3 regions of the Roseomonas marmotae genome follow, and region 2 is predicted to be linked to each of the others. Evidence: predicted binding sites of a transcription regulator. Region 2 holds the regulator's gene; each other region holds the start of a gene.
The links. The regulator LexA, encoded in region 2, represses DNA repair genes until DNA is damaged. The targets are predictions, from matches to a motif close to TGTTCTANNTANGTTC.
Positions count from the first base shown of each region.

Region 1: the regulator LexA is predicted to act here: its motif matches at 6,294-6,309, upstream of IAI58_RS12845 (ImuA family protein).
Region 3: the regulator LexA is predicted to act here: its motif matches at 8,120-8,135, upstream of IAI58_RS06970 (S24 family peptidase).

Region 1 covers NZ_CP061091.1:2,719,021-2,728,573, reverse strand. Annotated here, with positions in the region: gene rutA (pyrimidine utilization protein A) at 1-822, opposite strand, end outside; gene IAI58_RS12855 (error-prone DNA polymerase) at 881-4,024, opposite strand; gene IAI58_RS12850 (Y-family DNA polymerase) at 4,021-5,589, opposite strand; gene IAI58_RS12845 (ImuA family protein) at 5,586-6,293, opposite strand; gene IAI58_RS12840 (hypothetical protein) at 6,452-6,706, opposite strand; gene IAI58_RS12835 (Bug family tripartite tricarboxylate transporter substrate binding protein) at 7,024-8,007, shown strand; gene IAI58_RS12830 (acyl-CoA dehydrogenase family protein) at 8,020-9,177, shown strand; gene IAI58_RS12825 (acyl-CoA dehydrogenase family protein) at 9,181-9,553, shown strand, end outside.
Region 2 covers NZ_CP061091.1:2,194,348-2,203,900, reverse strand. Annotated here, with positions in the region: gene trpE (anthranilate synthase component I) at 1-1,300, shown strand, start outside; gene IAI58_RS10440 (anthranilate synthase component II) at 1,350-1,952, shown strand; gene trpD (anthranilate phosphoribosyltransferase) at 1,952-2,971, shown strand; gene trpC (indole-3-glycerol phosphate synthase TrpC) at 3,028-3,834, shown strand; gene moaC (cyclic pyranopterin monophosphate synthase MoaC) at 3,835-4,347, shown strand; gene IAI58_RS10420 (molybdopterin molybdotransferase MoeA) at 4,347-5,552, shown strand; gene lexA (transcriptional repressor LexA) at 5,657-6,376, shown strand; gene IAI58_RS10410 (ComEC/Rec2 family competence protein) at 6,370-8,439, opposite strand; gene gltX (glutamate--tRNA ligase) at 8,705-9,553, shown strand, end outside.
Region 3 covers NZ_CP061091.1:1,463,397-1,472,949, forward strand. Annotated here, with positions in the region: gene IAI58_RS06945 (prolyl oligopeptidase family serine peptidase) at 1-400, opposite strand, end outside; gene IAI58_RS06950 (tellurite resistance TerB family protein) at 412-834, opposite strand; gene IAI58_RS06955 (ATP-dependent DNA helicase) at 888-3,692, opposite strand; gene IAI58_RS06960 (lysine--tRNA ligase) at 3,791-5,440, shown strand; gene IAI58_RS06965 (putative bifunctional lysylphosphatidylglycerol flippase/synthetase) at 5,437-7,353, shown strand; gene IAI58_RS06970 (S24 family peptidase) at 7,376-8,023, opposite strand; gene IAI58_RS06975 (hypothetical protein) at 8,165-8,608, shown strand; gene IAI58_RS06980 (hypothetical protein) at 8,692-9,165, shown strand; gene IAI58_RS06985 (hypothetical protein) at 9,310-9,543, shown strand; gene IAI58_RS06990 (portal protein) at 9,547-9,553, shown strand, end outside.

The DNA of each region.
Region 1 (9,553 bases), 520 kb from region 2:
CTGCTGCGCCATCCAGGCGATGGCCTCGTGGTCGGCTCCGGCCTTGTAGTGCTCCCACTTCGCCATCGCGGCCTCGTCCGTTTCATCGGCGATGATCATGAAGAGGGCGAGGGAGGCGACATCGCGCCCGGTCTTCGCCGCCGCCTGGAGCACCCGCTCCGTCATGGCGGTCACGGCCTTGGGCGTGTTCATCCCCTGGCCGATGCAGAAATTGTAGTCGGCGTATTTCGCCATGAATTCCAGCCCGGCCTGGCTCTGCCCGGCGCAGACCATCCGGATGCCCTGCCGCGGCAGCGGGCTGAGGCGGCAGTCGTCCATCTGGAAGAACTCGCCCTTGAAGTCGGACTGCCCCGTGGACCAGAGCTGCCGCAGGATCTCCGCATATTCGGAAAGATGCTCGTAGCGGCGCCTGAAATGCTCATCGCCGGGCCAGAGGCCCATCTGGGAATATTCCGGCCGCTGCCATCCCGTGATCAGGTTCACGCCGAAGCGTCCGGGGGCGATGGAATCGATGGTCACGGCCATGCGGGCCATGATGGCCGGCGGCAGCACGAGCGAAGGCGCGGTGGCGAAGAGCTTGATGCGCTCCGTCACGGCCGCCAGCCCTGCCATCAGGGTGAAGGATTCCAGGTTATGGTCCCAGAACTCCGTCTTGCCGCCGAAGCCCCGCAGCTTGATCATGGAGAGCAGGAGATCGAGCCCGTAATGCTCGGCCTTCTGCGCCACATACTTGTTCAGCTCGAAGCTCGGCTTGTATTGCGGGGCGTTGGTGGAGATCAGCCAGCCGTTATTGCCGATTGGGATGAAAACGCCGATTTCCATGCCACGGTGCTCCTGTCGGACGTGAAGGCCGATGATGGCTCCTGCAAGGATCGTTCCATCAGCGCCAGTCGCGGCTGCCCTGCCGCTGCACCGGGCGTTCCAGGCGGTGCAGCCCGTCCAGCAGGTCGGAGCGGTCGGCCAGCCGGCGCGCGATCAGGTGCAGAATGGGCACTTCCGCGTCATCCTGCCGCTCCAGCCGCCCTTCCACCAGCATCAGCCGGGCGCCCAGCACGGCAGCGCGGCAGGTCTCGGTCACGGCGGGGTAGAGCACCAGGTTCACCGTGCCGAATTCATCCTCCAGCGTGAAGAAGACCACGCCCTTGGCGCTGCCGGGCCTTTGCCGCACCAGCACCAGCCCGGCCAGCCGCACCCGCTGCCCCTGGCCCATGGCGGACAGGGCGCGGCTGTCGGCGCAGCCCAGCGCCGCCAGCCGTGGGCGCAGCAGGGCCAGCGGGTGGTCGCGCAGGGTCAGGCCGGTGGCGCCGAAATCCAGGATCGTTTCCTCCCCGGCCGTGGCGGCGGGCAGGCTGGGCCGCGCCTCGGCGGCGGCGAAGAGGGGCAGGGGCAGGGGCGGTGGCGGCGCGCGGTCCAGCCCGGCGGCGGCCCAGAGCGCCTGGCGCCGGTTCAGGCCCATGCCGCGAAAGGCATCGGCAGCGGCCAGGGCCTCGACCGCGCGGCGGTCCAGCCGCGCCCGGCGGATCAGGCCCGCGAAGTCCGGGCAGGGGCGGGCTTCCAGCAGCGCCCTGGCGGCCCCGGCATCCAGGCCGGAGACCAGCCGCAGGCCGAGGCGCAGCGCCAGCCGCCCTTTATCCTGCTCCAGCGTGCAGTCCCATTCGCTGGCCAGCACGTCGATGGGGTGGATGGGCACGCCATTCTCCGCAGCGTCCCGCACGATTTGCGCCGGGGCATAGAAGCCCATGGGCTGGCTGTTCAGCAGCGCGCAGGCGAAGACCGCCGGATGGTGCCGCTTGATCCAGGCAGAGGTATAGACGAGCTGCGCGAAGGAGGCCGCATGGCTTTCCGGAAAGCCGTAGCTGCCGAAGCCCTCGATCTGCCTGAAGCAGCGTTCGGCGAAGTCGCGTGAATAGCCGTTGCGCTCCATGCCCCGCAGAAAGGGTTCCTTGAAGGCCGGCACGTCGCCAGTGTGGCGGAAGGTGGCCATGGCGCGGCGCAGCGCATCGGCCTGGGAATTGCTGAAGCCGGCGCCGACGATGGCGATCTGCATCGCCTGTTCCTGGAACAGCGGCACGCCCAGGGTGCGCTTCAGCACGCTCTCCAGTTCTGGGCTTTCATAGGTGACGAGCGACGGGTCGTCCCGCCGCCGCAGATAGGGATGCACCATGTCGCCCTGGATCGGCCCCGGCCGCACGATGGCGACTTCGATGACCAGATCGTAGAACCGGCGCGGGCGCAGGCGCGGCAGCATGTTCATCTGCGCGCGGCTTTCCACCTGGAAGACGCCCAGGCTCTCCCCGCGCGAGAGCATGAGGTAGGTGGCCTCGTCATCCTGCGGAATGTCGCGCAGCCCATGGCGCGGCCCGCCATGCCGCGCGATCAGCGCCAGCCCGCGCCGCAGGCAGCTCAGCATGCCCAGGCCCAGCACATCGACCTTCAGCATCCGCAGCGCCTCGATATCGTCCTTGTCCCATTCCAGCGTGTGGCGGTCCTGCATCGCCGCCTTCGTCACTACCGCCAGCTCCGTCAGCGGGCCGCGCGTGATGACGAAGCCGCCAACATGCGTGGCCAGATGCCGTGGGAAACCTTGCAATTCCTCCGCCAGGTCCATCGCCATGCCCAGCCGCGCATCGCCCTCGGGGTCCAGCCCCTGTTCCCGCGCCAGGTCCCGCAGGCTGCCGTCACGGTTCCAGGTGCCCTGGGCCAGCCGCGCGGTGATATCCTCCGACAGCCCCATCGCCTTGCCCACCTCGCGGATGGCGCTGCGGCCGCGATAGCGGATCAGCGTGGCGCAGATGGCGGCGCGGTCGCGGCCATAGCGGTCGTAGATGTGCTGGATCACCTCCTCCCGCCGCTCATGCTCGAAATCGACATCGATATCCGGCGGCTCGTCGCGCGCCTCGCTGATGAAGCGCTCGAACAGCAGGTCATGCTTGTCCGGCGGCACGGCGGTGATGCCGAGCACATAGCAGATGGCCGAATTGGCCGCCGAGCCGCGCCCCTGGCAAAGGATCTCGCGGGACTGGGCGAAGCGCACGATCTCATGCACCGTCAGGAAATAGGGCGCGTAGCCCAGCTTCCCCACCAGCCGCAGCTCATGCGCGATCTGCCGTGCCACCTTCTCCGGCACGCCATCAGGCCAGTGCCGCGCGGCGGCGGCCTGCACGCGGTATTCCAAAGCCTCCTGCGCCGAAAGGCCAGGTTCCAGAATCTCTTCCGGATATTCGTAGCGCAGTTCCCGCAGGCTGAAGCGGCAGGCGGCGAGGATGTCGGTGCTGGCTTCCACCGCATCCTCCAGCCCGGCGAAGAGGCGGCGCATCTCGGCCTCGGGCTTCAGATGCGCCTCGGCATTCTGCGTGGCCTCCAGGCCCAGCGCGTCGATCGTGGTGCCCAGGCGGATGGCCGCCAGCACATCCGCCAGCCGCCGTCGCTCCGGCTGGTGGAAGCGCACCCCGCCCGCCGCCAGCAGGCGCGACCGCGCCGCCCCGGCCATCTCCGCCAGCCGCCGCAGCCGCAGCCGGTCATCGCCGCCGAAGCGATGTGCGGCGGCGCAGAACAGCGGCATGGCGAGGCCGCGTCGCATCGCCGCGGCATCCTGCCGCAGCCGCGAGGCGAAAGCCTCGTCCGGCACCTCCGGGGCGAGCAGCGCCATCACCTGCCCCTCGGCGGCGGCCAGCAGGGCCTCGCGGGCGATGCGTTCCTCGCCCTTTTCCGCCACCATCCGCGCTTCGGAGAGCAGGCGCGTCAGCCGGCCATAGGCGGCGCGGCCGGTGGGCCAGACGAGGTATTCCCGCCCATCCTCCAGCGCCACGCGGCAGCCGACCACGAAGGGCAGGCGGATATCCTTGTGTTCCGCCGCCACCATGGCGCGCACCACGCCCGCCAGGGAATTGCGGTCGGCGATGCCGATGGCCGCATGCCCCAGCAGCTTCGCCGTCAGCACCAGCTCATGCGGATGCGAGGCGCCTTCGAGGAAGGTGAAGTTGGACATCGCGCCCAGTTCGGCGAACCCATGGCCGCGCCTCATGCAAAGATGCCGTGCAGGAACCAGCGCGGCGAGGCTTCCGGCAGTCCCGCGCGGCAGACCCAGAGCCGCGTGCCGTCCATGCATTCCACGCGGTAATAGTCGCGCACCGGCCGGTCCGGACGGTCGCGCCACCATTCCGGCTCGAACCGCTCCGGTCCCTCGGCGGCGCGGATATCGATCCAGCCTCCGCGCCAGTGGATGCAGCGTGGCGGTGCATCCGGCAGCACGGCGATCACCTGGATCTGCTCCGGCTTCCGCAGCAGGCGCAGGGGACGGGGGCGGGCAGCCCAGCCTTCCGGTGTGGTGAAAGTGGCGAAGGGGTCCACTTTCATGACTGCGCGCTCCGGCCAGTGGCTGGCGCGTGGGGCCAGGCGCCAGACCGGCAGGCGCTGGCCCAGCCGGTCGATCAGCTGCGCCAGCGCGGCGGCATCGGCGGCGGGCACGGCGCCGGCTGACATCCCCGCCTGCAACGCCGCCAGCGGTTCCGTCGCCTCGGCCAGCAGTTCCAGCCGCTCGAAGCCTAAGCGGGGTTCCAGCGCGTCCAGCCTGCCTTCCAGCAGCTTCGCCAGATGCCCCGGGTCGCGGCTGGGCTGACCCAGGCCCAGCACGATCTCCTGCATCGTGGCGTCGCCACGATGGGCGCGCAGCACCAGCCGGCGCAGCCCGCGCCCGGCCTCCCGCAACCGGCGGCAGAGGCGCGGCAGCAGGCGCGACAGCACGGCGTCGATACCGGCGCGGGTGACCAAAGGTTCCAGCATCTCCCGCGAGAGATGGAAATCCGGCGGCGGGCGCAGGCTGGGGAAGGGGGCGGCGACCTGGCCTAGCATGCGGTCGAGCGCCAGGATCAGCGCCGGGCCGACGCGGCGGGCCAGTGGCGCGCGGGGCTGCGCCAGCAGGTCGCCCAGACATTCCAGCCCCAGCCGGCGCAGTGCCGCCAGCAGCGGTGCTTCCAGCCGCAGGGCGGCCAGGGGCAGCGGTGCCAGGGCCGCTTCCTCCTGCCCGGTGGCGGCGATGCTGCCGGGGGCGGCGCGTGCCAGGGCGGCAGCCAGCGGCGCGGTTCCGGCGATGCCCGCCTGCGCGGCATGGCCCAACTGCGCCAGCCCCGCCAGGGCACGGTCGCGCAGCGCCGCCTCGGAGCCGAAGACCCGCTCCATGCCCGTGATGTCCAGCAGCAGGCCCTGCGGCGGGTCCAACGCCACCAGCGGCGTGAAGCGCAGCGTCCAGAGGCCCAGTGTCTCCAGCCGCCGCGCCTCGGCGGCGGGGTCCTCCGGCCGAGGCTGCACGGCGGGGGCAATGGCGCGGGCATCGGCCAGATTCTGCCGGGGCGCGATGCCCAGCGCCGCGGCCCGCGCATCCACCGCCACCACCTGCCGGCGCGGCCCCTCGGCGCGCCAAACCAGCACGGGTCCATCGGCCGGCCCCGTGGCCTCGACCGGCAGCAGGGGCAGGTGCAGCGCCAGGAAGCGGCGTCCTTCCACTGGCCCCATGGCCACCTGGGGTAGCGGTGCCGGTGCCTCAGGTTCCGGCGGTGTCAGGCGCGGCGGGTGGCAAAAGCGGCGCCTCATCCGGCCCGCCGGCGGCCTGGCAGCGTGGCGGGGGGAGCCGCTTCCTCCAGCAGCCGGGCCTCTTCGCGCCAGCGCAGCGCCCAGTCGCCACCGGCGCCACCCCGGCTCCGCAGCAACTCCACCCGCCAATGCGGCTCGTCCTGCACCAGGGCGGGAAGCGGGGCGATCCGCCAGCGCGTCAGCGCCACGGTGGGGCCCGGGGCGGCGCTGTCCGACCGCAGCAGGATGCCCATCGCCCCACCGGCCTCCGCCGCCAGCATCAGCCGCCGCCCGGCGGTCAGGCCGATCCGGGGCGCGATCAGCAGCGCGGCCGAGACGGCGCGGCAGCGCAGCGCCTCCTCCATGGCCCAGAGGGCCTCGGCCTGCCGTGCCGCGCGCACCAGCAGCAGGCGGCACGGGTCCAGCCCGAAGCGCAACAGCCCCGGCGGCCAGGCCTCGGGCTCCGGCGCGATCCAGAGCACGGTGCCGCCGCTGCGCGCCAGGGCTAGCGCCGCGAAGCCCAGCGCGGCACCGCCCACCCCATCCGCCGCCAGCACCTCATGCAGCGCGGCGCGCGCCAGCCCGCCCGCCGGCAGCGCCCCGTCCAGCGCGGCGCAGAGCGGCACCGCACCCGCCTGTCGGCCGACTTGTTCCAGTCCGCCGAGCTTGCGGCGCAGCTCAGCCAGCAGGGCCGAGCGGTCAGGGGAGGGGGGCGGGATATCCATAGTTCACTATTTGTTCTCACACTTGCCCGGCCTAGCACAAGCCTGATCCATCACTTGGCCATGCCGTACGCCGGAATGATCGTGGAAAAGGGCTGTGCCGGTCCTCCCCATGGGGAAAAGGGCCGGCACGGCACGCCTTTTTGCCGGGGTGCGGCGCCTCAGCGGCGGCGGGCAACCGCCATGAGGGCGCCGCCCAGCGCCGCGAATGCCAGGGACATGAAGGGGCGCTCCCGAATCGCTCCCGCCACGGCGCTGCCGGCGCGGCTGATGTTATCGAGGCCCTGATGCACATAGCCCTCGGCGCGTTCCGCGCCCGCATCGATACGGCCGGCGGCATCCTCAGCCAGGCGGTGGGCGGTTTCCTCAAAGCGGCTGTAACCGTCCTGCATGCTGCTCTGGGTCTCGGTCTCCATGTCAGATGACCTGATACCGGATGCGGGGGTGTCGGAGGCAGCGGCCCCGGATGCGGTGGTGCCGGATGAGGATGTTCCGGATGGGCCCGTCTCGGAATGACTCATGAACGAACTCCCTGGAAGCTGATACGTGGGAATGAACCTACGGAAAGAGGCGGAGTTGCGGTGGCATACGGATGCATGACGGCGGCAGCACAGCAGTTGTGCCATGGGTGGCATTGTCTGCCCCCCTGCCGATACGATAGCGGGCGAGAAGAGAACGCCGGTCTCGCAACCGGCGCCATTTCTGCGCCGCTCAGGCGTGGTGAGGGAGAGACATGGTGATGAATCGCCGGCAGGTTCTAACGGGTTTGGGCGTCGCGGCACTGGGCATGGCGGCGGCGGGCAAGGCGCGGGCGCAGGCATGGCCCAGCCGCCCCATCAAGCTGGTGATCCCCTTCGCCCCTGGCGGCGGCGCCGATACCACCGGCCGCATCGTGGCCGAGGCGCTGGGCAAGGAACTGGGCCAGACCATCGTGGTCGAGAACCGCGGCGGCGCCGGCGGCAATGTGGGCGCGGCCGCCGTGGCCAATGCGCCGGCCGATGGCTACACGCTGCTCTACGGCACGCCAGGGCCGCTCATCACCAATCCGATCCTGATGTCGGACATGCCCTATGACGCGCAGAAGGATTTCGCGCCGGTCAGCCTGCTAACGCGCGGCACCTATCTGCTGGCCGCCAATGCCAGCCTGCCGGTGAAAAACCTCGCCGACCTCATCAGGCTGGGCAAGGAAAAGCCGGGCAGCCTGACCTTCTCCTCCTCCGGCATCGGTGCCGGCAGCCATCTGGCGGGGGAGCTGCTGGCGGTGCAGGCCGGGCTGCAGTTGGTGCATGTGCCCTATCGCGGCAGCGGGCCTTCCATCCAGGACGTGGCGGCGGGCCGCGTCTCCTTCACCATCGACACGCCCGCGATCATGGTGCCGCTGATCGATGCCGGAAAGCTGCGTCCCATCGCCGTCAGCGCCGCGGCGCGGACGAAGGAGATGCCGGACATCCCGACGATCGGCGAGACGGTGCCGGGCTTCGATGTGACGGTCGTCAACTACGTCGTCGCCCGGGCAGGCACGCCGCAGCCGATCATCGACCGGCTGAATGCCGCCATCAATACGGTGCTGCGCAACCCGGAGGTGATGCGCCGCGTCGCCCAGGCCGGCGCCGGCGATGCGTCCGGCAGCACTCCGGAGGAACTGGGCCAGATCCTGAAGTCTGAATCCGACAAGTGGCGCGCGGTGATCCAGCGCGCGAATATCCGTATCGATTGAGGTGGCGCTGCCATGGATGACGAAGCCTTCCGCGCGGAAGTCCGCGAATTCTGCCTGACGCGCTGCCCGCCGGAGATCCGCGCGCTGATGGCGCGCGGCGGCAAGCTCGGCCGCAAGGAATGGAGCACCTGGCAGCGTATCCTCTTCGAGCGCGGCTGGGGCGCGCCGAACTGGCCGGTGGAATATGGCGGCACCGGCTGGACCATGCGCCAGCGCCATATCTTCGATGAGGTGCTGGCCGAGTGCGACTGCCCGCCGCAGTATCACCACGGGCTGCGCCACCTGGCCCCCGTGCTGATCGCCTACGGGTCGGAGGAGCAGAAGGCGAAATATCTGCCGGGCATCCTGGATGGCAGCGTCTGGTGGTGCCAGGGCTATTCGGAGCCCGATGCCGGCTCCGACCTCGCCTCCCTCAAGACCCGCGCGGTCCGGGACGGCGACGACTACATCGTGGATGGCACCAAGATCTGGACCAGCCACGCGCAGGAAGCGGACATGATGTATACGCTCGTCCGCACCTCGCAGGAGCCGAAGAAGCAGCAGGGCATCTCGCTGCTGCTCATCCCGCTGGACAGCCCGGGCATCAGCATCACGCCCATCCGCACCATCGACAACTGGCACCATGTCAACCAGGTCTTCCTGGACGGCGTGCGCGTGCCTGTCTCCGCCCGCGTGGGCGAGGAAGGGCAGGGCTGGGGCTACGGCAAGTTCCTGCTGCAGCATGAGCGCCTGGGCGTCGCCAATACCGAGCCGGTGGTGCGCCTGCTGGCCCGCACCCGCAAGCTGGTGGAGGAGATGCCGGCCACCGACCCGCGCCGGGCGGAGCTGCGTCAGCGCCTGCTGCGCGCCGAGGCCGAGGTGATGGCCATGCGCGACCTGGGCCGCCGCGCGCTGGAGGACATCATGCATGGCCGCCCGCTGGGCAATGTCTCCTCCGTCATGAAGCTCATCGGCTCCAACCTCATGCAGGCGCTGGAGGAAATCGCGCTGGACGCCACCGGGCGCCGGCTGGCCTTCGGCTTCCGCGATCTCGAGGCCGAGGGCGGCAAGAGCGCCCGGCCCGGCATCGAGTGGCTGCAGAATTTCCTCTACGGCCGTGCGCGCACCATCTATGGCGGCAGCAACGAGGTTCAGAAGAACCTGCTGGCCCGCACCCTGTTCGGGAACTGATCCATGCCCTTCACGGCCACCCCGCTGCTGCCGGGCGACCTGCTCGACTCCGCCCGCAAATTCGCCATCGCCGCCGATGCCCGCACCGCCGAACTGGCCGGGGTGCGGGAGCGTGACGCGCATGTCGCCCAGCTCTGGCAGCAGGCCACAGAGCTGGGCTGGCCCGCCATCGCCGTGCCCGAGGACCAGGGCGGCGTCGGCGGCGGCCTCGCCGATCTCGCCGCGCTGGTCGAAGGCGCGGCGGGCGCGGCGCTGCCCCTGCCGCTGATTCCAGCCTGCGCCGTCGCGCCGGCCCTGCTGGAAGCGGCGGGCGAGGCGGGCCATGAAAGCCTGACCGGCATCGCCGAGGGCAGTCTGCGCGTGGTGCCCGTGCTGT
Region 2 (9,553 bases):
GCCGGACCTGATCTGGCGCAGCCGGGATGGCCGCGCGGAGATCAACCGTCACGCCCTCTCCGCCCCCCACGCCTTCGTGCCGGTGGAGAAGCCGGTGATGGAGAGCCTGGCCGAGCAGATCGATGCCAGCCGCCTGCCGCTTCCGGCCGGCCTGCCGCCCATCGTGGCGGGCCTCTTCGGCTATCTCGGCTACGACATGGTGCGGCATATCGAGAGCCTGCCCAGTCTGAAGCCCGACGTCATTGGCATCCCCGAGGCAGTGATGATCCGCCCGACGCTCGTCCTGGTCTTCGACCATGTGCGGGACACCATGATCATCTCCACCCCGGTCTGGGCCGACGGCACTGACCCGCAGGCGGCCTGGGACGCCGCCCAGGCACGGCTGGATGAGGCCGAGGCCGCGCTGGACCGGCCGGTGCCCCGCCCTGCCCCGCCCGCCCGGCTGCCGCCGCTGCCCGAACCTTCCTCCAACTTCACCAAGGAGGAATTCGTCTCCGTCGTGGAGCGAGCGAAGGAATACATCCGCGCCGGCGACTGCTTCCAGATCGTGCCGAGCCAGCGCTTCTCCATCCCGTTCGCGCTGCCACCCTTCGCGCTGTATCGCGCGCTGCGGCGGATCAACCCGGCGCCGTTCCTGGTGTATTTCGACTTCGGCGGCTACGCCGTGGTCGCGGCCAGCCCGGAGATCCTGGTGCGGCTGCGCGATGGCGAGGTGACGGTGCGGCCCCTGGCCGGCACCCGCCCCCGTGGCGCGACGCCCGAGCAGGACAAGGCGCTGGAGGTGGAGCTGTTGGCTGACGAAAAGGAGCGCGCCGAGCATCTGATGCTGCTCGACCTCGGCCGCAACGATGTCGGCCGGGTGTCCGAGATCGGTTCGGTGAAGGTCACGCAGAGCTTCAATGTCGAGCGCTACAGCCAGGTCATGCACATCGCCAGCGAGGTGCGCGGCAAGCTGCGGGAAGGGCTGACGGCGCTGGACGCGCTCTCGGCCGGCTTCCCCGCCGGCACCCTCTCCGGCGCGCCCAAGGTCCGGGCCATGCAGATCATCGAGGAATTGGAGCCCTCCCGCCGCGGCCTCTACGCGGGCGGCATCGGCTATTTCGGCGCTGATGGCGGGATGGATACCTGCATCGCCCTTCGCACTGCGTTGGTGAAGGATGGCGTCATGCATATCCAGGCCGGCTGCGGCGTGGTGGCGGATTCCGACCCCCTGGCGGAATACGAGGAGACGAGGGCCAAGGCGCGCGGCCTGGTACGCGCCGCAGAGGAGGCGGTGCGCTTTGCCGCTGGCGGCCAATGAACCCGGCCGCCCCCACCGCTCCCCTCAGCCGCCCGAAGGATTGCCAGCCATGATCCTGCTGATCGACAACTACGACAGCTTCACCTTCAACCTCTACCACTTCCTGGGCGATCTGGGCGCGCAGATCGAGGTGCGCCGCAACGACGCGCTGACGGTCCAGGAAGCCATGGACCTGAAGCCCGAGGCCATTCTGCTCTCCCCCGGCCCCTGCACGCCGAAGGAAGCTGGCATCTGCCTGCCGCTGATCGAGGCCGCCGCCGCCGCGCGGGTGCCGCTGATGGGCGTCTGCCTGGGCCACCAGGCCATCGGCCAGGCCTTCGGTGGCGTGGTGGAGCGCGCGCCCACCCCGATCCATGGCAAGGTCTGGGAGATGCGGCACCGGAACACCGATCTCTTCGCCGGCCTGCCCGACCCCTTCAGGGCCACCCGCTACCACTCGCTGGTAGTGCGGCGCGAGGGGTTGCCCGAGGCGCTGGAGGTCACGGCATGGACGGAGGACGGGCTGATCATGGGCCTCGCGCACCGCGATCTGCCGATCTGGGGCGTGCAGTTCCATCCCGAGAGCATCGCAAGCGAGCACGGCCACGATCTGCTGCGTAATTTCCTCACCATGGCGGGCGTCGCGCTGCCGGCACAGGCCCGGGCTGCCTGATGTCGCTGAAGCCTGTCCTGGCGCGGCTGGCGCTGGGTGAGACCCTGACCGAGGATGAGTCCGAGAAGGCCTTCGGCATCATCATGGAGGGCGAGGCCACCCCCGCCCAGATCGCCGGCCTGCTGATGGCCATGCGCGTGCGTGGCGAGACGGTGGCCGAGATGACCGGCGCCGTCCGTGCCATGCGTGCGCGCATGACCGCCATCGAGGCACCTCCCGGTGCCATCGACCTCGTCGGCACCGGTGGCGATGGCGCCGGCACGCTGAATATCTCGACCGCCGCGGCGATCGTGGTGGCGGCCTGCGGCGTGCCGGTGGCCAAGCACGGCAATAAGGCGCTCTCCTCCAGATCCGGCGCCTCGGACGTCCTGGCGGCGCTGGGCGTCAACCTCGACATGCCGATCCCGGCCCTGGCCGAGGTGCTGCGGCGCGTCGGCATGGTCTTCCTGGCGGCGCCGCGCCACCACGCGGCGCTCCGCCACGCTGCCGGCCCCCGGGTGGAGCTCGCCACGCGCACGATCTTCAACCTCCTGGGCCCGCTCAGCAGCCCTGCCCGCGTGAAGCGGCAGATGACCGGCGCCTTCGCACCGCAATGGCTGCGCCCAATGGCCGAGACCCTGGCGCGGACCGGCACCGAGCATGCCTGGCTGGTGCATGGCCAGGGCCTGGATGAACTCACCCTCGCCGGCCCCAGCAACGTGGTGGAGGTGAAGAACGGCAGCATCCGTGAATTCACCGTCACGCCCGAGGATGCCGGGCTGCCCCGCGCCCCAGCCGAGGCGCTGTTGGGCGGCAACCCCGCCGAGAACGCGGCTGCGCTGATCGCGCTTCTGCGGGGCACGCGTAACGCCTATCGTGACTGCGTCCTGCTGAATGCCGCCGCCGCCCTTATCGTCGCAGGCAAGACGGATGATCTCCCCGCGGCGGCGGGACGCGCGGCACGCGCCATCGACGATGGCGCGGCGCTGGATATGCTGGAGCGGCTGCGTGCCGCCTCCATCGCCACGACGGCTCCATGACTACCTCTTCCGCACCGAATGCCGCGCGCCCGCCCGCGCGAGAAAGAGTCCCGACCATGAATGCCCCACCCCTTCCCGACACGCTGCTGCGGATCCTGGTCGACAAGGAGGTGGAGGTGCGAACCCGCTCCGCCGCCACCCCGCTGGATGAGATGGAGCGCCGGGCGCGTGGTGCCGGCAAGCCTCGCGACTTCACCGGCGCCCTCTGCACTGCCGTCGCAGAGGGACGGATCGGCCTGATCTCCGAGATCAAGCGCGCCTCTCCGTCCGGCGGACTCATCCGCGACCCCTTCGAGCCCGCGACCATTGCCCGGGCCTACGAAGCCGCCGGCGCCTCCTGCCTCTCCGTGCTGACGGATGCCCCATACTTCCAGGGCGCGCCGGAGCATCTGATGGAGGCCCGCGCCGCCTGCGGCCTGCCGGTGCTCCGCAAGGACTTCATCATCGACCCCTGGCAGGTCTTCGAGACGCGGGCCATGGGCGGCGACTGCATCCTGCTGATCCTGGCCGCGCTCTCCGACGCACAGGCGAATGAGCTGGAGGATGTGGCGCGTACCCTGGATATGTCGGTCCTGGCCGAGGTGCATGACGAGCGGGAGCTGGAACGCGCGCTGGGCCTGAACACCCGCCTGATCGGCATCAACAACCGTGACCTGCGGACTCTGCGGACCGATCTCTCCACGACCGAACGGCTGGCACAGCTGGTACCGGCCGACCGCATCCCGGTGGCAGAGAGCGGGCTTCGCGACCCGGAGGATGTGCGGCGCATGGCGCGTGTCGGCGCCCACTGCATCCTGGTGGGCGAGCATCTGCTGCGCCAGCCTGACCTCACCGCCGCCGCCCGCGCCATGGTCGAGGCCTGAATGTCCGCCAAGGACCAGGACAGGCCGCCGGGCGGGACGGCTGGCGGCCTCACGCATTTCGATGCCGAGGGCAAGGCGGTGATGGTCGATGTCTCAGCCAAGCCCGCCACCACCCGCATCGCCGTGGCACGCGGGCGCGTCATGATGGCGCCCGCGACGCTGGAGACCATCTTGCAGGGCGGCATCGGCAAGGGGGATGTGTTGGGCGTGGCGCGGCTGGCGGGCATCATGGGCGCCAAGCGGACGGCGGACCTCATCCCTCTCTGCCACCCCCTGCCCCTGTCCTCCGTGAAGGTGGATCTGGTTCCGGTGTCGCCCGATACGGTTGAGATCGAGGCGACGGCCAAGACAACGGGACAGACGGGGGTGGAGATGGAAGCCCTGACGGCGGTCACGGTCGCGGCGCTGACGGTCTATGACATGTGCAAGGCCATCGACCGCGGCATGCGCGTGGAGGCTGTACGCCTGACGCGCAAGGAAGGCGGCAAGTCCGGGCTCTGGGAGGCTGTCTGATGCTCTCGGTCGAGGAGGCCCTTAACCGCATTCTCGGCGCTTTACAGCCCGTAGGGGCGGAGACCGTCGCCCTCTCGGAAGGCTGGGGCCGGGTGCTGGCATCTCCGGTATTGGCCCGGCTGACCCAGCCACCCGCCGATGTCTCGGCCATGGACGGCTATGCCGTACGCGCGGCGGACGCGACGGAAGGCGCGCGCCTGACCGTGATCGGCGCAGCTCCGGCCGGGCACCCCTTTGCCGGTAAAATTGGCCCGGGGCAGGCCGTGCGTATCTTTACCGGTGCCGTACTGCCTGCCGGCGCAGATGGAATTCTGCTGCAGGAGGATGCCGAGGCCAGCGGTGACGAGGTCGCGGCAAAGGAAGCCGTCCAGCCCGGCCGCTGGATCCGTCGTGCCGGGCTGGACTTCCAGCTCGGCGAGGAGCTGTTGCCCGCGGGCCGCAAGCTGACCGCGCGCGACATCGGGCTGGCGGCGGCGGCCAACCACCCCTGGCTGGGCGTTCATCGCGCGCCGCGCATCGGCATCCTGGCGACCGGCGACGAGATCTCCCTGCCCGGCGAGCCCCTGGCGCCGGGGGGCATCGTCTCTTCCAACGCCCATGCGCTGGCGGCGCTGGTGCGCTCGGCCGGCGGTGCGCCGCTGATCCTGCCCATCGCTCCCGATGATGCCCCGGCTATCGCCGCGACAGCACGGGCGGCGCGCGGCTGCGACCTGCTGGTCACCACGGGAGGCGCCAGCGTGGGCGAGCATGATCTGGTGCAGAAGGCGCTGGGCCCGGAGGGTTTCGCCCTCGATTTCTGGAAGATCGCTATGCGGCCCGGAAAGCCGCTGATCTGGGGCCGCCTGGGCGACACGCCGCTGCTGGGTCTCCCCGGCAACCCGGTTTCCAGCCTGGTCTGTGGCATCGTCTTCCTGTGGCCCGCCATCGCGGCCCTGGGCGGCCGCCCTGGCCTGTCGCCCCCGGTGCGGCGCGCCATCCTGGGAGCGCCCCTGGCCGGGAATGACCGCCGGGCCGATTATCTGCGCGCGTCGCTCTCCACCGATGCGGGAGGAGGCTGGATCGCCACGGCCTTTCCGCGCCAGGATAGCTCCATGCTCAAGACCATGGCGCGGGCGGATGCCCTGCTGCTGCGTCAGCCCCATGCACCGCCCCTGGAGGCCGGCGAGACGGTGGACGTGTTGATTTTGGCCGAGTTAGGGGTCTGAAACCCGTGAAAACCGGTTGACCCGGGCAAGAGAACTTCCGTAGAACATTTGGACAGTTTCCGGTTTGTTCGCAGGCCGGCTCCGATTCTAGGGAAGGTCTCCGCATGCTCACGCGCAAGCAGCACGAGCTGTTGATGTTCATCGACCAGCACCTGCGCGATACCGGATTCTCCCCTTCGTTCGAGGAGATGAAGGAGGCGCTGAAGCTGCGCTCCAAGTCCGGTATCCATCGCCTGATCACGGCACTGGAAGAGCGCGGCTTCCTGAAGCGGCGCGCGCACCGCGCCCGTGCCCTGGAGGTGCTGCGCCTGCCGGACAGCGTGGCGCCGCGCGCTGCCGATGCCATCTCGCGCACGACCGCGCCCAATTACCCCGCCAATGTCATTCGCGGCAATTTCGCCCCGCATCTGCATGGGGTGCAGAAGGGCGCCGCCGATGCCGCGGCGGTGCAGCTGCCGCTCTATGGCCGCATCGCAGCCGGCCAGCCGATCGAGGCGCTGCGTGACCAGGGCAGCAGCGTCGAGGTCCCGGCCGCGCTGCTCCATTCCGGCGACCACTACGCGCTGGAGGTGGCCGGCGATTCCATGACCGGCCTCGGTATACTGGATGGCGATACCGTCATCATCCGCCGGGGCGAGGTCGCGGAGAACGGCGATGTGGTGGTCGCGCTGGTGGACGACAGCGAGGTCACGCTGAAGAAGCTGCGCCGCAACCGCAATTCCATCGCTCTGGAGGCCGCCAATCCGGCTTATGAGACCCGCATCTTTGGCCCGGACCGGGTGAAGGTGCAGGGGAAACTGGTGGGGCTGCTGCGCCGCTACTGAGCGGCGGCCTTTTCCCAGGCCGGGCGCGGCGGCGGCGGCATCCAGGGCCGCTGGCCACGCCATGCCCGATCGGACAGGATGCGCGGTCCTGCCGCATCCAGCCAGATGGCCTGCGGTCCATCGCGCCAGACGGTGAAGCGGTCGACCTTGGCGGTGTCGCGGCATCTGCCACGGATCGGCTCGGGCGACAGCAGTAAGGCCGCCTTGCTGCAATACGCTGCCGCCTGGATGGGTGGCGGTGTCTCCTTCCGGCGTGTCTTTTCAGGACGCAGCAGCATGGCGGCAGGCCCCTCCGGCGCAGGTTGGAAGCGGCAGGCTGTCGGAGTGCAATCCAGTGCGCCATCCGCCGTGCGCCCTTCCATGGGAACTGGAACCGCTTCCTCCTCCGCCCAGCTACGCAGCCAGCTTTCTCGCACCAGACTGGAAGCACCAGTGGCACGTTGCAGGTAGACCGCCTCTGACGTTCGGAAGGCGATCAGCCGTGCATCGGATGAGACGAGGATATCCGGCGGGGCCGCCCACCCCGCGGAGAGGCTGCCGGCCAGAAGCATCGGCAGCCCCAGCAGGCGCCAGGACCCTCGCCAGAGGCAGAGCCACAGCATCCCGAGGCTGGTCAGCGCCAGCCCCCAGGCCGGAATGGGCCTGGCCAGCAGCGCGGCGCCGGGCCAGCCGGCGACGGCGTGGGCCACACGCAGAATACCCTCCACCCCCCAGCCCATGGGGGCCAGAGCCCAACTCTCCAGCCCCAGCGGCATCAGGACCATGGCTGCCATGCCCGCCGGCATGACCAGGATGGAGGTCAGCGGCACCGCGATACCATTGGCGATCACGCCATAGAGCTGCAGCCGGCCGAAGTGGTGCAGCCCGTAGGGCGTGGTTGCCAGCCCGGCCAGCAGCGACGTCATCACCAGCCCGATGAGTATCAGGCCCGGCTTGCGCCACCATTCCTTCCCTGACCGCCATCGGGCCATCCAAGGTCCAGCCCCCTCGTTCGCGGCGATCAGCACCAGGACCGCGGCGAAGCTCATCTGAAAGGAGGGGCCCATCACCGCATGGGGCTGCATCAGCATCACGGCGGTCGCGGCGACGGCCAGGGTCCGAAGCGACAAGGCCCGGCGCCCCAGCAGGATTCCCAGCGTTACCAGCGCCGCCATGGCGAAGCTGCGGAGCATCGGCACCTGCGCGCCAGTCATCAACACGTAGCAGAGCCCGACGACGAGGCTGGCCGGCCCCGCCACCACCTTGCCGTCGCAGCGCAGGGCGAGCCATGGCGACAGCGCCAGCAGAAAGCGCACGAGCCCGAAGCTCAGTCCCATCACGATGGCGATGTGCAAACCGGAGACGGAGAGCAGATGCGCCAGCCCGGAATCGCGCATCGCCACCATATCGTCTTCAGGGATAGCGGTTTGCGATCCGGTCAGCAGCGCCGCCGCGACGGCCCCCGCGCCACCGGGGACCTGACGCGCGATCCTGCCCTCCACCAGGCCGCGCAACCGGGCGAATGGCGAGGCGGGCAAAGGGTCCCCCAGCCGTTCAGCCATGCCGATGGCGAAGCCGGAGCCTCCCAGCCCCTGAAGGAAGGCATTGCGCTGGAAGTCCCAGGCACCGGGGAAGGCGGGCATGGCAGGCTCCCGCACCAGGGCCCTCACCCGCAGACGATCACCCGGAACGGGTAGAAGTGGGTCGTTCTTGCGAAGGCGGAGGCGGATGGAGCGTTCCAGCTCCGGACCTTCGGCGGCGAGGCGCGGCCCGGTCAGGGTCACCCGCAGGCCTTCTGGAAGCCTGTCCACGCTCCCGACCACGCCTTCGGCGATCACGGCTTTGGAGGGCAGGTCCAGACGGGGCGGCAGGCGCTGCACATGCCATGAGGCGATACCGAAGCCCAAAGCGCCCATGCCCAGCATGGCGACGGCCCAGGCTGCCAGTGGCCAGCGGCGCACCAGTGAAAGCGCGGAGGCCAGCAGCGGCAGCGCCAGCCACAGGGCGGGAAAGTCGGGCTCATGGCGCAGGCTGAAATAAGCCAGGATGCCGATCCCCATGGCGACCGGCAGCCAAAGCGGCAACCTCTGCCATTCCGGCGCCAGCGCTTCGGACAAGGTATGGAGCAGGCGCGCTATCGTAGCGGATGGAAGGGGGCGGATGGCCTCGCGCATCCGGTTCCAGAAGCCTGGGGCCGGCGCCACGCTTGAAGCGATCAAAACACGCACGGCATCTCAACCTCCACGCGCACTCTACAGCGGGAATGCGGCGTGGTAGAAGCGGTAACTCCTAGGAAATCTCGCGAGCCAGGGCGTAATCGTCTGGCTTCAAGGAACTTGGCCGAGCCCCATGACAGTCCGCACCCGCTTCGCCCCCTCCCCGACCGGGTATCTGCACATCGGAGGCGCGCGCACCGCCCTCTTCAACTACCTTTTTGCCCGCCATCACGGCGGCCAGTACCTGCTGCGGATCGAGGATACCGATAAGGCCCGCAGCACGAAGGAAGCGGTGGACCAGATCCTCGAGAGCCTGGACTGGCTCGGCCTCTCCCCCGACGAACCTGCGGTGATGCAGAGTGCACGGGAGGCGCGCCATGCCGAGGTGGCGCGGGGGCTGCTAGCGACAGGCAAGGCCTACCAGTGCTTCTGCACCCCGGAAGAGCTGACGGAGATGCGGGAGAAGGCCGCCGCCGAAGGGCGCCCGCCGCGCTATGACGGCCGCTGGCGTGACCGCGACCCGGCCGAGGCGCCGGCCGGCGTAAAGCCCGTCATCCGCATCAAGGCCCCGCGCGATGGCGAGACGGTGATCCACGACCTGGTGCAGGGCGAGGTGCGGGTCAGGAACAGCGAACTGGATGACATGATCATCCTGCGTTCGGACGGGACGCCGACCTATCTGCATGCGGTGGTCGTGGATGACCATGACATGGCCATCACCCATGTCATCCGTGGCGATGACCACCTGACGAACACCTTCCGCCAGGTGATGATCTACGATGCCATGGGTTGGACGCGGCCGCATTTCGCGCATATCCCGCTGATCCATGGCGCCGATGGAGCCAAGCTGTCCAAGCGCCACGGCGCGGTGGGCGCTCTGGAGTTCCGTGACCAGGGCTTCCTGCCGGAAGCCGTCTGCAATTACCTGCTGCGTCTGGGCTGGGGCCATGGCGACGAGGAATTCGTCCCCCGCGACCGCGCC
Region 3 (9,553 bases), 730 kb from region 2:
CCGGCGGCAGGGTGGTGGCGCCCTTCCAGATCCAGTCCTCGCCTTCCTCGGCCGCCAGGGCATCGAGGTCCAGCAGCAATTCCCAGTCCGGGCTGTCGCTGCGGTAGGAGGCGAGTGTGGTGCGGCGCCAGAGGCCGCGCGGATGCTGGGCATCCTGCCAGTAGTTATAGAGCAGGCCGCCCCGCCGGGTGATGTGCGGGATCTTGTCCGGCCGGTCCATCATCGCCTTCAGCGCGGCGGCGTCGGCGGCGGTGCGGGAATCGGACAGGCGGGCGAGGGTCTTCCCGTTCTGCGCCTCGACCCAGGCCAGGGCTTCCGCCCCCTCGATCTCCTCCAGCCACAGGAAGGGATCGTCATCCGGGTGGTCGAGGGTCGGGCGAGCGTCTGGGGCGATGGTCACAGCGAGGTACCTCAGGCCATTTGGTAACGGGCCTTGGCGGCACGCTCGATGGCGCCCGCGATCAGCCGGTCGATATCCATGCCGATACGGAAATCCTGCAGGAACTGCAGCTCTCCCTGTGTCGCCTCGCCATCGGCGGCGGCGACCTCGCAGGCCAGCAGATAGGCCGTCTCCCGCAGGCGCGGGGGCAGGGCGTCGCGCATCATGGTGAAGGCACGGTCCAGGCCGTCGGTCTGGCCAAGCAGGGCCAGGCAGGTCTCGGTCACAGGCTCGATCTCGCGCGCCTGGAAGCCGGCGAAGACCGGCAGTTCCTGCACCAGCCGCGACATCATGCCCAGTTCGGCGTCCGACATGTGCTGGTCGGCGGCGGACATCAGCACCATGGCGCAGATCAGTCCTTCATGGACGGTGAAATGGGTCTTGGTCTGCGGCATCGGGAGGCGTCTTCCTTGTTCAGTCCGGCTCGATCATAGGCCACGATACAGCTTCAACCCGGCGGGAGCGCCGGAGATGCAAGAAAAGCGGCGGTTTGACGCACGGCTTCCGCCAGCCCCAGCCGCCGCGGCACCACACCCTGCGGCAATCCGCCCAGCAGGCGGGAGGGCGTGCGGGGGTCCAGCATCACGAAAACACCCCGGTCGTCGGCGCGGCGGATCAGCCGGCCGAAAGCCTGGCGCAGCCGGTGGCGGGCGATGCCGTCATCATAGGCCGTCGGGCGGCCGCCGGAGAGATGAATCCGCCGCTCCCGGTGCAGAATCGAAGGGCGTGGCCAGGGCACGCGGTCGAAGACCAGCAGCCGCAGGGCGCGCCCCGGCACGTCCACCCCGTCCCGCAGCGCATCCGTGCCCAGCAGGCAGGAATCCTCCTCCGCCCGGAAGATGTCCACCAGGGTGGAACTGTCCATCGCATCGACATGCTGGGCGTAGAGGGGGATGCCGGCCTCGGCCAGGGCGGGGGCGATGCGGGCATGCACGTCCCGCAGCCGGCGGATGGCCGTGAACAGGCCCAGCGCGCCGCCGCCCGCCGCAAGGAAAAGCTGCTGCATGGCCGCGGCCACCTGTCCCGGGCTGTCGCGGTTCATATCCTCCACCACGATGGCCAGGGTCTGGGTCGCGTAGTCGAAGGGGGAGGGTAGGGCGGCGCGGATGGCGGGGTTGGGCAGATGCTGCACGCCGGTGCGCGCCTCGGCCTCCCGCCAGGCGGCTTCCGGGTCGCGCCTGTCCGCCGCGTCACGCAGAGTGGCGGAGGCGATCAGCACGCCATGCGCCGGCGCCGCCACCTGCGTCGCGAAGGGCACGGTGGGGTCCAGCCAGTGGCGGTGCAGCCCCGCATCGAAGTCGCGGCCATCCCGCCTGTTCAGTTCCAGCCAGTCCACATACAGGGGGCGGGTGCCGGGCTCTGGCGCGGGTTCCCGCAGCTGCCGGAGCATGGAGAGCCAGGCGGCCAGCGGGATCAGCGCGCGCCGCTCGATGCTGCGGGCGGCCACGTCCAGGCGGATGCGGTCGCCGGTCTCCAGCTCCTGGTCCGGGTCCTCCAGGATATCGGTCAGGAGCTTTGAGAGATGCTTCAGAGGCGCCTGGAGCTTTTCCAGCGCCTCCTCCAGCCTGGCGGCGGCGCCGGGCAGGCCCTCATGCAGGGGGTGGAGATCGGCCTCGGCGTCATAGAGCGAATCCGCCTCGGTGGCGCGGGCCAGGACCTGGACGCGGGCGGCGCGCAGGAATTCCTCGCCGGGGCGGGGGGTGTCGCCGGGCAGGTCCTCCCAGCGGTCCCACCAGCCGGCGGCGGGCAGGGAGCGTGCCATCTGCTCGGCATGGTCCAGCGGCGGGATCAGGCTGGGATGCTGGGGCAGCAGCTCCTCCAGGCGGCGGCGCAGCCCGCGGGCGCGCCCCCGGCCGCCCTCATTGCCCAGCAGCCAGCGGCGCAGCTCCGCCATCTCGGCGCCGGAGAGGGCGGCGGCGAAGGCGCCATCCGCCGCATCGAACAGGTGGTGCCCTTCGTCGAAGACATAGCGCAGGGCGGGGCCGCTCTCGCCATCGCCGCCGCGCGGGCCCAGCGCGGCCTGCACCATGACCAGGGCATGGTTGGCCACCACCAGATTGGCGGTCTGGGCGCGGCGGATGGAATTCTCGACGAAGCAGCGCTTCCAGTGCGGGCAGGCGGAATGGATGCATTCCCCCCGCCGGTCCGCCAGCAGGGAGATGGAGCCGGCGGGAAACAGCTCGGCGATCCAGCCGGGGAAGTCGCCGCCCATCAGGTCGCCATCGCGCGTGGCGCCGGCCCAGCGCGCCACCAGGGCCAGGGCGACGATGCGGGCGGGCATGGCGCCGCTGACGGCCTCGTCGAAGTTCAGCAGGCAGAGGTAGTTCTCGCGCCCCTTGCGGATGACGACCTTGCGGCGCCGCTCCTCCGGGTCCGGGTAGAGGCGGGCCAGCTCCTGGTCCAGCTGCCGTTGCAGGTTGCGGGTATAGGTGGCGATCCAGACCGGCGCGCCGTTGCGCTCGGCCCAGAGGCTGGCCGGCGCCACATAGCCCAGGGTCTTGCCGGTGCCCGTGCCGGCCTCGGCCAGCACCAGCTGCGGCTCGCCCGGCACTTCGCGCGGCGCGAAGGCCATGCTGGCGGCACTGGCGAAATCGCCCTGGCTGGGGCGCTGCTCGGCGCCTTCGCCCAGGATTTCCGCGAGCCTGGCGCGGGCTTCGGCGGCGGTGACGGGCAGGTTGGCAGGGGGCGGGGGCGGGGCGACTTCCTCCCATTCCGCCAGGGTGCGCCAGACCTTCAGCCCGTCATTGCTGCCGCGCGCCTGCGGCTGGCCCAGGGCCGCCAGCACCGAATCCGCCCAGGGCCAATGGGCGGCATCCCGCAGCCGCGCCGCCAGCATGGCCGCATCGCGGTTGGGCTGGGCGCCACGGGCGCGGGCCAGGCGGCGGAGGATTTCGGTGGCGATCTCCGGCAGCAGGGCGGCGGCGGCTTCGGCATCCTCCGGTGGCGGCAGGTCGAGCGCGATGGCCAGGCCGCGCGGCGTGGGCGCCGCCGGCTGGGCCGGCAGGGCGAAGGCGAAGAGCTCCAGCAGGTCATAGGCGCCGGGGATGGAGGCGATGCCCAGGCGCTTGGCCATGGCCGGCGCATGCACCAGCATCGGCGGGCCGAGTTCCTCCAGGGCCTCCACCGCCTGGCGGGCGGGCAGGGTGGAGAGTTCGCCATCCGGCGTCAGCAGAACGGCGGCGCCATGGGTGGCGGCGATCAGCGCGGGCGCGGCGGGCAGCAGCAGGCGGGGGGGCTGGGGCGGCGGAGGCACGCGCTATCCTAGGGGCAAAAGGCGAACGAGGCCATGATGAGCCGCTCTGCGGAATGCGTGCGTTGACCATGCGCCCTGGCGCTGGCATGGGGCGGGGCATGAGCGCCGATCCCACCCTCCGTACTGTCAAGGCTTGGCCCTTCGAGGAAGCCGCCAAGGTCGCCGATCGCATGGCGGCCACCGGCAAAAAATCGGCGCTGTTCGAGACGGGCTATGGCCCCTCGGGCCTGCCGCATATCGGCACCTTCGGCGAAGTGGCCCGCACGACCTGGGTGCGGAACGCCTTCACCCGCATGACCGGGCTGGAGAGCCGGCTGATCGCCTTCAGCGATGACATGGACGGGCTCCGCAAGGTGCCGGACAATGTCCCGAATGGCGACATGCTGCGCCAGCACCTCGGCAAGTCGCTGACCGCCATCCCCGACCCCTTCGGCACGCATGAGAGCTTCGGGCACCACAACAACGCCCGGCTGCGCAGCTTCCTGGACGAATTCGGCTTCGAATACGAATTCGCCTCCTCCACCGATTATTATAGGTCCGGCCGCTTCGATGCCGCCCTGCAGCGGATGCTGGAGGCGCATGAGGAGGTGCGGCAGGTGATCCTGCCGACGCTCGGCCCCGACCGCCGCGCCACCTATTCCCCCTTCCTGCCGATCCACCCCAGGACGGGCGTGGTCATGCAGGTGCCGATGGAGGAGACGCGGCCGCAGGACGGCACCGTGGTCTGGCGCGACCCCGAGACGGGCGAGCGTTTCGAGACGCCGGTGACGGGGGGGCACGTCAAGGCGCAGTGGAAGGCGGACTGGGCGATGCGCTGGTTCGCCCTCGGCGTCGATTACGAGATGTCGGGCAAGGACCTGATCGACAGCGTCAAGCTCTCCTCCGCCATCTGCCGGGTGCTGGGGGCGGAGCCGCCGGCCACCCTGACCTATGAGCTCTTCCTGGATGCCAATGGCCAGAAGATCTCGAAGTCCAAGGGCAATGGCCTGACCATCGAGGAATGGCTGCGCTACGCGCCGCCCGAGAGCCTCGCCTATTTCATGTATCAGCAGCCCGGGCGCGCCAAGCGGCTGCATTTCGACGTGATCCCCCGCGCCACGGATGAATATCTGCAGCAGCGGGAGAAGCTGCGGGCCAGCCCGGACCCGGCCAACCCGGACTGGCATATCCATGGCGGCGAGGTGCCGAATACGCCAGAGCCGCCGCTGACCTTCGGCATGCTGCTGAATCTCGTCACCGTCTCGGCCGCCGATACGCCGGAGCGGCTGTGGAAATTCGTGCGCAACTACGCGCCGGAGGCGACCCCGGAGAACCAACCGCTGCTTGGGCAGTTGGTGAATTATGCCGTTGCCTATTCCCGCGACTTCATCCTGCCCAGCCTGCGCCCGCGTGCGCCGACGCCGGAAGAGCGGCCCTCCTTCGAGGCGCTGGTGGACCTGTTGAAGCAGCACCAGGCGGAGATCGAGGCGATGCCGCCCGGCCTGACCCAGGCCGAGTTCATCCAGACCCTGGTCTATGACGCCGGCCGCCGGGACCCCTTCCTGGTGCCGGCCAAGGATGGTGGGCGGCCGGGTGTCTCGCGCGGCTGGTTCAGCGCGCTCTACCAGGTGCTGGTGGGCACCGACCAGGGGCCGCGCTTCGGCTCGGTGGCCGCCGCCTATGGCATCCCCGAGACCATCCGGCTGGTGGAGGAAGCGCTGGCCCGGCCATCCGAACCTGACACGGCATCCGGGGCCGGTCAGGCGTGAAGCCGGTGCTGGCCCTGCTGCGGCGGCATGGGCCAACGGCCTTCGGCCTGCTGCTGCTGGCCGGCGCCATCTATGTGGTCCAGAAGGAGTTCCGCCACCTCTCCATCGCCGATATCACCGCGGCGGTGGAGGCGGTGCCGGCCCGCACCCTCTGGATCGCCGGCGGCTGGACGCTGCTCGCCTATGCGGTGCTGACGGTCTATGACCGGCTGGGCTCGGTCTATGCCGGCAAGCCTGTCAGCTATCTGCGTACCTCCCTGGCCTCCTTCTGCGCCTATACCCTGGCACATAACCTGGGGGTCGCGGCCGTCTCCGGCGCTGCGGTGCGCTACCGCTTCTATGCCGCCTGGGGGCTGACGCCGGTCGAGATCGCCAAGGTCATCGCTTTCACCAGCCTGACCTTCGGGCTGGGCGGCATGGCACTGGGCGGGTTGGTGCTCATCCTGGAGCCGGACATCCTGCCCTGGTTCCGCGACCATCTGCCTTTCTGGGCCATGCGGGGCCTGGGCGTGCTGCTGCTGCTGGTGGTGGCCTGCTACCTGGTCCTCTCCCGCGTGCTGCCGCATTTCACCGCCTTCGGGCACAAGATCGATCTGCCCGGCTTCCGCATGGCGCTGGGGCAGACGCTGCTGGCGGTGGTGGACGTGGTCGTCACCACCATGATCTTCTACGTGCTGCTGCCGCCGGCGGAGGGGCTGAGCTTCACCCTGTTCCTCGGCATCTATCTGGCGGCCTATTCGGCCGGGCTGGCGGCGAATGTGCCGGGGGGGCTGGGCGTCTTCGACACCGTGGTCCTGGTCTCGTTGCAGCCCTTCGTGCCGGCGCCGCAGGTGATCGGGGCACTGTTCCTCTTCCGGCTCTACTACTACATCGTGCCGCTCTTCATCGCCGGTCTGCTCTTCGCGGGATTCGAGCTGAGCCAGCGGCGCCACCTGCTGACGAATCTCGGCACCGAGGCGCGGGTGGCCGATGCGCTGGAAGTGCCGGCCCTCTCCGGCCTGACGGCCCTGATGGGCATCGCCCTGCTCTTCATCGGCGCGCTGCCCTCCTATGGCACCCGGCTGGCGTTATGGGCGGGGGAATGGGCGGCGCTGGCGAGCCATTTCGCGGCCTCCGTCATCGGTTCCCTGCTGCTGGTGGTATCCTATGGCATGCTGCGGCGCCTGCGGATCGCCCGCAACAGCGGCATCATGCTGCTGCTGCTGGGTGCCGCGGCAGTGGTATTGAAGGGCAAGCCCTGGTGGCTGGTGGTGGTCTTCCTGGTGCCCGCCGGCCTGCTGGCGAGCATGCGGACCGCCTTCTACCGCGATGCCCGCCTGACCGGGGAGCCGCTTTCGGCCAGCACGGTCATCTCCCTGACGGCCTGCATCTTCTGCGCCCTGCTGCTGGCCAGCGTGGCCGGGACCGGGCCCGTGACGGATATGCCCTGGTGGATTGTGCCCTTCTCCTCCGACGCGCCGGCCTCGCTGCGTCTGGCGGTCGGAGTGGCAGGGGTGCTGCTGCTGGTGGCGGTGCTGCGGCTGCTGCGCCCCTCCCGCCTGGTGGCCGCACCGTATGACGAGGCGGCGCGGGCCCGGCTGGCGGAACTGGGCGCCGAGGTGCCGGAGCTGGCGGACGGCGCCATCCTGGTCGATGGCGCCGGCTTCGCCTTCCGCAAGCTGGACGGCGTCTGGGTCGGCCTGGGCGACCCGGCGGGGCAGGAGGAGCAGGCGCGCATCACCGCCCTCTGGCGCTTCCGCGATATCTGCGAGCGCAACGGCGTCAGCCACGCCTTCTGGCATGTGGGGCCGGGGATGCTGCGCGCCTATGAGGATAGCGGGCTGGCGGCGGTGATGCTGCCGGATGGCGGCTATCTCGTCTCCAATGCCGAAGGCGACCCGCGCGGGCTGCTGGAGCAGATGCAGCAGGCCTGACCGCGCGGGCGGCGGGCCAGCCTTACTGGCTGGCCCAGAGGATGCGGTGCATCCAGGCGATCTCGGAAAGATCGAAGCTGTAATTGGGATGGGCCGGGTTCAGGCTGGCCAGCTCGATCCGCCGGGCGGATTGCCGCAGCAGCTCCTTGGCCATCACCTCGCCCTTTATGGTGCGGACCACGACGCGGTCACCGCGCCGCACCGGTGAATTGGGGGAGACGATGATCGTATCCCCGTCCCGGAATACCGGCTCCATGCTGTCGCCCGAGATTTCCAGCGCATAGGCATTGGGATCGGAAAGTTCAGGCGTGCTGATCTCGTCCCAGCCGCCGCCCACGGGGTAGCCGCCATCCCCGAAGAAACCCTCGCTTCCCGCCTGCGCCAGGCCCAGCAGCGGGATGCGCCGGCCCGGATTCGGGCGGCTGCTGTTGTGCAGGGTGGGGGCGCCGGTCACCAGCCCGGCGAAGACCTCCATCTCCGTGCCCGTGGCCTCCAGGATCTTGGCGATGCTCTCGGTCGAGGGCCATCGGGGGCGGCCATCGGCACCCACGCGCTTGGAGGGGTTGAAGGCGGTCGGGTCCAGCTTGGCGCGGCGCGCGAGGCCCGAGGCGGAGAGGCCGTGCTCTGCAGCCAGGGCATCGATGGCCCGCCAGATATCGTCATGACGCATGGGCGCATCATCCTAACGCCTTTGCGCTCAAGCAAGACGTTAATCCTAGGAACATCATCACAAATAGGTGTTGACGCCTACAACCGAAATGATCGATGTTTCTGTTGTGTTCACGTTTAGATAAGAAAGGACACAGCCCCTATGCCCTCTGCCCTTCGTACCAATGCCATGCCGGTGCTCTCTTCCATGGCCAAGGCCGAGCCTTTCCATTCTGCCGAGGAAGCCTGGATCTGGACGATGTCCGGCCTCATCGCTCGCCGTGAAGGGGCGCGCATTGTCGCTGGCGCTGGTAGCAGGCTGCGCCCCTGTGAGCCGGATGACGTGGTGAAATGCCTGGACCGCCTTTACCGGCAGCGGCGCATCGACCTGGTGCATGCGCGCATCCTGCGGATCTGGGGCGAGCGGGGCGTGGCGCCGGACCCGCGACACCTGAGCGAGAAGAACGACTGGCGGATCTGGAACGAGGCGATGCAGCGGCTGGACTGGCCGTTGCGTATGAAGGGCATCGTCGCTGGGGCGGCGCGCGGTGGCGGCATGGCGGAGGTGGTGGAACTGGCGCGCTGGCCGATGGGCGGCGAGGCGTGAGGCGCGGTGCGCTGGCGCGGCAGGCGCCGCCTGTCCGTCAGCCGGGCCGAGTGGGGGCATCCATCGCACCAGGCCGGGTCGCGGTGGAAGAGGAAGGTGCGGCCGCGCCGCTTCGGGCCTCCCACCGTCATGCTCTGGCAGAGGGCGCGCAGCGGATCTGGATCGGTTTTGGCGGGCGGGCGGACCGGCTCTGGCTGCGGCTGCTGAAGCCGGGTTTCCGCCACTGCTTCGCGGCGGTGGAGGATAGACAGGGCTGGACGGTGGTGGAGCCGCTGTCGGGCCGCCTGCTGGTGGCGCGCCCCATGCTGGTGCCGGACTTCGACCTGCCGGGCTTCTACCGCCGGGCCGGGCTGGTGGTGCTGGGGCCCTTCACGCCCGGCGCCCCGCGGTGCCGGGCGCTGCCGACGCTCTCCCCCTATTCCTGCGTGGCGGTGTGCCGGGCGCTGCTGGGGCAGGGGGCGCCTTTCGCCGTGACGCCCCGGGGGCTGTTCCGGGCTTTGGAAAGGACTCTCCTGAGACAGGAGAAAAATCTTGACGAAAGGAATTTATTCCGCTAGATGCAGTCTTGTCACCGGGCGAGCTGCGCCCGCTGATCTTCCTCCGATCCCCCTAACTCGCACGGGCCCGGCCGATCCACATCGGCCGGGCCCGTGTCTTTTTGGGTGGGTTCCCTGACCGCAACCAGAGGAGTCCGCACGCGCATGGGTGGCCTGATGAAAGCCCCGAAGCCGGTGGTGGTGACCGCGTCCGAACCCCCCGCCGCCCCCGCCGCCAGCCAGGCCGATGTGGCCGCCGCTGCCCAGGCGGCACGCGGGCAGAACCAGGATCGCGCGCGGCGCGGCCTGGCCGGCACCATCGTCACCTCCGAACGGGGTGTGCTGACGGAGGCGCCGCGCCCGGCCGCCAGCGCCCGCAAGACCCTGCTGGGGGAATAAGGCATGGCCG